Regions from separate parts of the Pseudoalteromonas sp. K222D genome, predicted to be linked through region 1. Evidence: predicted binding sites of a transcription regulator. Region 1 holds the regulator's gene; the other holds the start of a gene.
The links. The regulator NrdR, encoded in region 1, represses ribonucleotide reductase genes. The targets are predictions, from matches to a motif close to AAACACNANATNTNGTGTTT.

Region 1 (3,424 bases):
CACTGTTAGGCTAATACCATCAATACATACAGAACCTTTATACGGTATGTATTTCATTAGGTTTTCATCTGTGGTTAGCCAATATTCTGTAGCACGTGCATTTGGCGTAATGGCGGTAATTGTAGCAATGCCATCAACATGGCCAGACACTAAATGCCCACCTAAACGCGAAACCGGTTGCATGGCTTTTTCAAGATTAACTGTTTGCCCTAATGTGTAATGAGCAAAACCAGTTAAATCTATCGTTTCATTCGATAAGTCGGCACTAAAACCATCGGCATGTTTATCAACAACAGTTAAACACACACCATTAGTGGCAATACTATCTCCTAACTTAACATCACTCATATCAAGGTCAGGGCTTTGTACACGAATAGCTAAATCGCCTTGTTTTTTTTGTAATAAAGCAATTTTGCCTGTGGCTTCTATTATCCCAGTAAACATAGCATTACTCTTTTGTTTCAAGTGGTTTTAATGAGCTTTTTACTGCGCTAATACGTAAATCATCACCTATACGCGTACACTCATTAAAAGTTAAATCAATCGTATTTTGCATACTGATCAACTCAGGAAAATTAACTAAACTCTTGCCATCACACCCAATTAATTTAGGCGCTAGATAAAAAATAAATTCATCTATTAAATCCAGTTCAACCATTTTACCCGCAAGGGTTGCTCCAGCCTCTAGCCACACAGTATTAAATTGCAGCTTTGCGAGCTTTTTTAAAACCGCGGTTAAATCAACTTTTGAATTAATAGCAGTTACTACTATATGCTTTACAAAATGCGGCCAATGTTGCGATTTATCAACCTTGGTAGTAAAAATTATTATTTCACTTTCAATAGCAAATAAAGCAAGATTTGGGGTTAAACGATTTTGCGAGTCAATAATAACACGCACAGGTTGGCGAAGCGGTAACTGTGTAGGTAATGCCTGCGGTAATTCATTTTTACGCACATTTAATTTAGCGTCATCTACTAATACTGTGTCGGCACCGGTTAAAATAGCGCAACTTTGTGCACGATATAACTGTACGTCTTGGCGTGCTGCTGCGCCTGTTATCCACTTACTTTGGCCATTATTAAGCGCCGTTTTACCATCAATACTGGCGGCCATTTTACACGTTACATAGGGCAGGCCATGCTCCATGCGTTTAAAAAAGCCTAAATTAAGCGCCCTAGCCTGTGCTTCAAGTAACCCATACGCAACCTCAATACCAGCGTCGCTGAGTATTTTCAGCCCCTTACCAGCCACTTGTGGATTGCTATCGACCATAGCGGCAATTACTTTTACCACACCGGCGGCTTTTAAACCTTCTGCGCACGGTGGTGTACGACCATAATGGCTACATGGCTCAAGCGTAACATAAGCAGTTGCGCCTTTTGCTTTACTGCCAGCCATAGCAAGTGCATTTACTTCTGCATGCCCTTGTCCGGCAAGCTGATGAAATCCCTCGCCTACTATTTCATTGTTTTTAACTAATACACAACCTACGTTTGGATTAGGCGTGGTAGTAAACCGGCCTTTTTTAGCCAGTTCTATAGCACGTGCCATATACATTTCGTCATATTGGTTAAAAACACAGTCGCTTTGCATACTTACTCCCCTAAACGGGCAATTTCTTCGCCAAATTCGCGAATATCTTCAAACGAGCGATACACCGAGGCAAAGCGCACATAAGCTACTTTATCGAGCTTTTTAAGCGCTTCCATAATGCACTCTCCCACTAAATGGCTCGAAACCTCTCGCTCGCCGGTTGCGCGTAATTGCGACTTTATTATATTAACTACTTCTTCTACTTGTTCGGTACTTACGGGGCGTTTTTCCAGTGCGCGGTTTAAACCATTTAACAATTTATCTTCGTTAAAGGGTTCGCGGCTGCCATCTTGTTTTATTACCCGTGGCATAACCAGTTCTGCGCCCTCAAACGTAGTAAAACGCTCATGGCAGTCATTGCATTCACGACGACGACGCACTTGGTGACCACCGCCAACCAGGCGAGAGTCAATAACTTTGGTATCTTTTGCGGTACAAAATGGGCAATGCATAGCTAGGTACTTCCGTTTTAAAAAACAAAAAAGGCCGCTTTAAAGCGGCCTTTATCTTAGCAAAAAACTAAGCGATTGTGATCTAAATTACTGTTTTACTTTTATTAAGCGTAAACAGGTAGTTTTGCACAAATTGCTTTTACTTTTTCTCTTACTTGCGCCTGTACTGATTCATCATTGATGTTATCTAGTACGTCACAGATCCAGCCAGCAAGCTCTTTAGATTCTGCTTCTTTAAAACCACGACGAGTGATTGCAGGTGAACCAATACGTAGGCCAGATGTTACAAACGGTGAACGTGGATCGTTAGGCACTGAGTTTTTGTTAACTGTAATATGAGCGTTACCCAAAGCAGCATCAGCATCTTTACCGGTAATATCTTTATTGATTAAATCAAGTAAGAATAAGTGGTTTTCAGTTTTGTCAGATACAATTTTGTAGCCACGTTCCTGCATAACAGCAACCATAGCTTGTGCATTTTTAACAACTTGTGTTTGATATACTTTAAATTCTGGTTGTAGAGCTTCTTTAAATGCCACAGCTTTAGCAGCAATAACATGACATAAAGGACCGCCTTGGCCACCAGGGAAAACAGCACTGTTAAGCTTTTTGTAAATAGCTTCGTCGCCACATGCCGAAATAATTAAACCACCACGAGGGCCTGCTAAGGTTTTATGTGTAGTTGTAGTAACAACATGTGCGTGAGGAACTGGGCTTGGGTAAATACCCGCCGCAATTAAACCAGCAACGTGCGCCATATCTACAAAAAAGTAAGCGCCAATTTTATCAGCAATTTCACGTAATTTAGCCCAATCAACAATACCTGAGTATGCTGAGAAGCCACCAATAATCATTTTTGGTTTGTGCTCAAGCGCTAGCGCTTCAACCTGTGCGTAATCAATTTCGCCTGTAGTTTCATCTAGGCCATACTGAATTGCATTATAAAGCTTACCTGAAAAGTTTACGTGTGAACCATGCGTTAAATGGCCGCCATGAGCTAAGCTCATACCTAGTACGGTATCACCGGCGTTTAACAATGCTAAAAAAACGGCCGCATTTGCTTGCGAACCAGCATGTGGTTGTACGTTTGCATAGTCAGAACCAAATAGTTCGTTAGCACGGTCAATCGCTAATTGCTCAACAACGTCTACATGCTCACAACCGCCATAGTAACGTTTGCCCGGATAACCTTCTGCGTATTTATTAGTTAACTGTGAACCCTGTGCTTCTAGTACGCGTGGGCTACAGTAGTTTTCAGAAGCGATTAATTCAATGTGATCTTCTTGGCGCGCAGTTTCTTTTGCAATTGCGTCAAATAACTCTGGGTCAAAATCTGAAATATTCATGCTACGTTCTAACATTGGGGTCTCCTGGG
Region 2 (3,424 bases), on a different contig from region 1:
GTTTCTGATGGCATTAGCGCACTTACTGTTGAGTTACGCATACCGTGCTCTTTAATGCTGGCACGTAATGCATCCCAATCAAGGTGTAGTGGCTCATCACAAATTTTGTCAAGATCTCGCTTGTACGTATCTGTTGGCATTATACCTTGAGAGTAGGTTGTTTCGTTAAACTTAGGACATGCACCACGCTCTTTAGCAAGCTCGTTTGATGCTTTCATTAAGTAGTATTGAATCGCTTCAAATGTTTTGTGCGTTAGTGCATTTGCGCTGCCATCTGAATAACGCTTACCGTTTTTAGCTAGGTAGTATGCGTAGTTAATTACGCCTATTCCTAGAGTACGACGACCCATAGTGGCATTTTTTGCAGCCGGTACTGGGTAGTCTTGAAAATCAAGTAAGTTATCTAAAGCGCGTACAGCAAGCTCAGCCAATTCTTCAAGTTCATCTAGTGACTCAATAGCCCCTAAGTTAAATGCAGAGAGTGTACATAGCGCAATTTCGCCTTCTTCGTCGTTTACGTTATCCAACGGCTTAGTTGGTAATGCAATTTCTAAACATAAATTAGATTGGCGAATAGGTGCCACTTTAGCAATGAACGGGCTGTGCGTATTACAGTGGTCAACGTTTTGTAAGTAAATACGACCGGTACTTGCACGTTCTTGCGCAAACATTGAGAACAGTTCAATAGCTTTAATGCGTTTTTTACGAATTGATTCGTCTTGTTCGTATTTTACATAAAGCGCGTCAAACTCGTCTTGGTCTTCAAAAAATGCATCGTAAAGGCCTGGCACATCAGAGGGGCTAAACAAGGTAATGTAGTCGTCTTTAATTAAACGCGAGTACATTAGTTTATTAAACTGTACGCCGTAATCTAAATGACGCACGCGGTTGTCATCAACCCCGCGGTTATTTTTAAGTACTAACAAGTTTTCTACTTCTAAATGCCAAAGCGGGTAGAACAAGGTTGCTGCGCCGCCACGTACACCGCCTTGCGAACAGCTTTTAACCGCTGTTTGAAAGTGCTTATAAAAAGGAATACAACCCGTATGGTACGCTTCGCCATTGCGAATATGGCTACCTAAAGCACGAATACGACCTGCGTTAATACCAATGCCAGCACGTTGCGATACGTATTTAACAATTGCAGACGAGGTGGCGTTAATTGAATCAAGGCTGTCGCCACACTCTATTAATACACACGAGCTAAACTGGCGTGTTGGCGTACGAACACCTGCCATAATTGGCGTAGGCAGTGAAATTTTAAACAATGAAATCGCATCGTAAAAACGTTTTATATACGCAATACGTGTATCGCGAGGGTAGTCAGCAAATAAGCTAGCAGCGACTAAAATATATAAAAACTGCGCGCTTTCATAAATCTCACCGGTTACACGGTTTTGAACTAAGTATTTACCTTCAAGCTGTTTAACCGCAGCATAACTAAAGTTAAGGTCACGGCTGTGATCTAGGTATTCGTCTAATTCGTCAAGCTCTTGCTCGGTGTAATCTACCAGTAGGTGAGCGTCGTAGCGTTTGTCGCCAACCATTTTTGTTACATGATCAAATAAACGTGGTGGCTCAAATTGGCCATACGCTTTTTTACGTAAATGGAATACAGCTAAACGTGCTGACAAATACTGATAATCAGGAGATTCTTTTGAAATCTGATCGGCTGCAGCTTTAATGATGGTTTCGTGAATATCTTTAGTACGAATACCGTCGTAAAATTGAATGTGTGATTTTAATTCAACTTGCGAAACCGAAACGTTATTTAACCCTTCGGCGGCCCATTCAATAACGCGATGGATCTTGTCAAGATCAAGTGGCTCTTTACGGCCGTCACGTTTGCTTACAGATAACTGTTGGTTCATAGTTTTGCCTGTATTCCTTGGAAATTAAGTATTTTGACCAATGATTAATACTCCAAAATAACAGAGTATCTATTCATTTATTATTGTTTACACCAATTCAGGCGATTTTATTGAATAACATTTAGCCACAATATCTGGTGTTGTTCAAATTAGAGATCACAAGATAGTGTGGTCCGCGTTGTTTTGCAAGGGACAGAATTGCCCCTAATTGTGGATAACGTCGGGATAACACATTTGTGTTAGTAAGCATTAACCTTCGAACATTCGGTTAAGTTGAAATTTACAAAAATCAACTAAGGATCTACTAAATTTACGCTTTTTAAAAATATATTTTGACTGCTTTTTTTATCAGCAGGCTTTGTGTGAAAACTAACACAATCACAATATATAGTGTTTAATAATTAACATGGCACTATATATGGTTAAAACCTTCAATAGGGCTTTGCCAATTAAAATCGGCCTGCCAGCTCAAAACTTCGGTTAAGTTAGGCACGTAACCCCAAAGTGCGGTTGCGGTGTGCATACCTGCCGCTTTACCTGCTTGAATGTCACGCAAAGCATCGCCAATGTACAAGCAACGATTTGGTGCAACGCCCATTAGCTTGGCACAATGTAGTAAAGGTAAAGGCGAAGGTTTAGCTTCAGCTAAAGTATCGCCACTGATAACCACGCAGGCATTTTTTAAAGCAGGGATCGCGGCCACTAAAGGGTCGGTTAAAAATCCGGGTTTGTTAGTCATGATCCCCCATTTGATGTTTTTTCGCTCCAGTTCGATAAGTAGTGGCTCAATACCAGCAAAGCACGTGGTGTGTTTGGCTATATTAGCCGCGTAGGCATCAATTAATTGCTTAACGAGTTGTGCTTGCGGTTGCTCACCCCATTTATCTTTAAAACCGACCTCTAACAAGGCTGCTGCGCCATTAGATGCAGCAGCGCGATATATCTCACTACTTACTGTATCTAATTGCTGCGAACGCAGTACGGTATTTAAAGCTGCACCTAAGTCATCAGCGGTATCGAGTAAAGTGCCATCTAAGTCAAATAAAAAAGCATCGTACTCTATAGTAGGTGACGTTGATTGAGAGCTAGCCATTACGCTAACTTCTCAAAATGCAGAATATAATTTACGCTTACGTCGGTATTAAGCGAGTACTGCTTAGATAATGGATTATAAGATAACCCAGCACTGGCGCGCACTTTTAAACCCGCTTGTTCAGCCCAGGCAATTAACTGTGCTGGTTTAATAAACTTTTTATGATCGTGAGTGCCTTCAGGCACCATTTTTAATAGCTTTTCTGCACCAATAATGGCGTATAAATAGGCTTTAGGGGTTTTATTAAGTGTTGAAAAAAACACATCAGCACCGGGTTTTGCAAGCTCTGCAACAGCATGAATAATAGAAGCCGGATCGGGTACATGCTCCAGCATTTCCATACAGGTTACTACATCAAAGCGAGCAGGGTGCTCGGATGCATATTGTTCAGCAGGTACTTTAATATACTCTACATGTACGCCTGTCTCTAGGCTGTGTAATTTGGCAACAGTTAAAGGCT

Region 2: a site for NrdR is predicted at 1,995-2,014, ahead of nrdA (class 1a ribonucleoside-diphosphate reductase subunit alpha). Genes of this name have one in related genera too.

Annotation. Positions count from the first base shown of each region.
Region 1 is NZ_JAGGDL010000008.1:99,777-103,200, reverse strand. Features, by position in the region: gene J5X91_RS06525 (riboflavin synthase) at 1-444, opposite strand, end outside; gene ribD (bifunctional diaminohydroxyphosphoribosylaminopyrimidine deaminase/5-amino-6-(5-phosphoribosylamino)uracil reductase RibD) at 449-1,597, opposite strand; gene nrdR (transcriptional regulator NrdR) at 1,600-2,049, opposite strand; gene glyA (serine hydroxymethyltransferase) at 2,154-3,410, opposite strand.
Region 2 is NZ_JAGGDL010000010.1:50,113-53,536, forward strand. Features, by position in the region: gene nrdA (class 1a ribonucleoside-diphosphate reductase subunit alpha) at 1-1,871, opposite strand, end outside; gene J5X91_RS07365 (HAD-IA family hydrolase) at 2,284-2,964, opposite strand; gene ubiG (bifunctional 2-polyprenyl-6-hydroxyphenol methylase/3-demethylubiquinol 3-O-methyltransferase UbiG) at 2,964-3,424, opposite strand, start outside.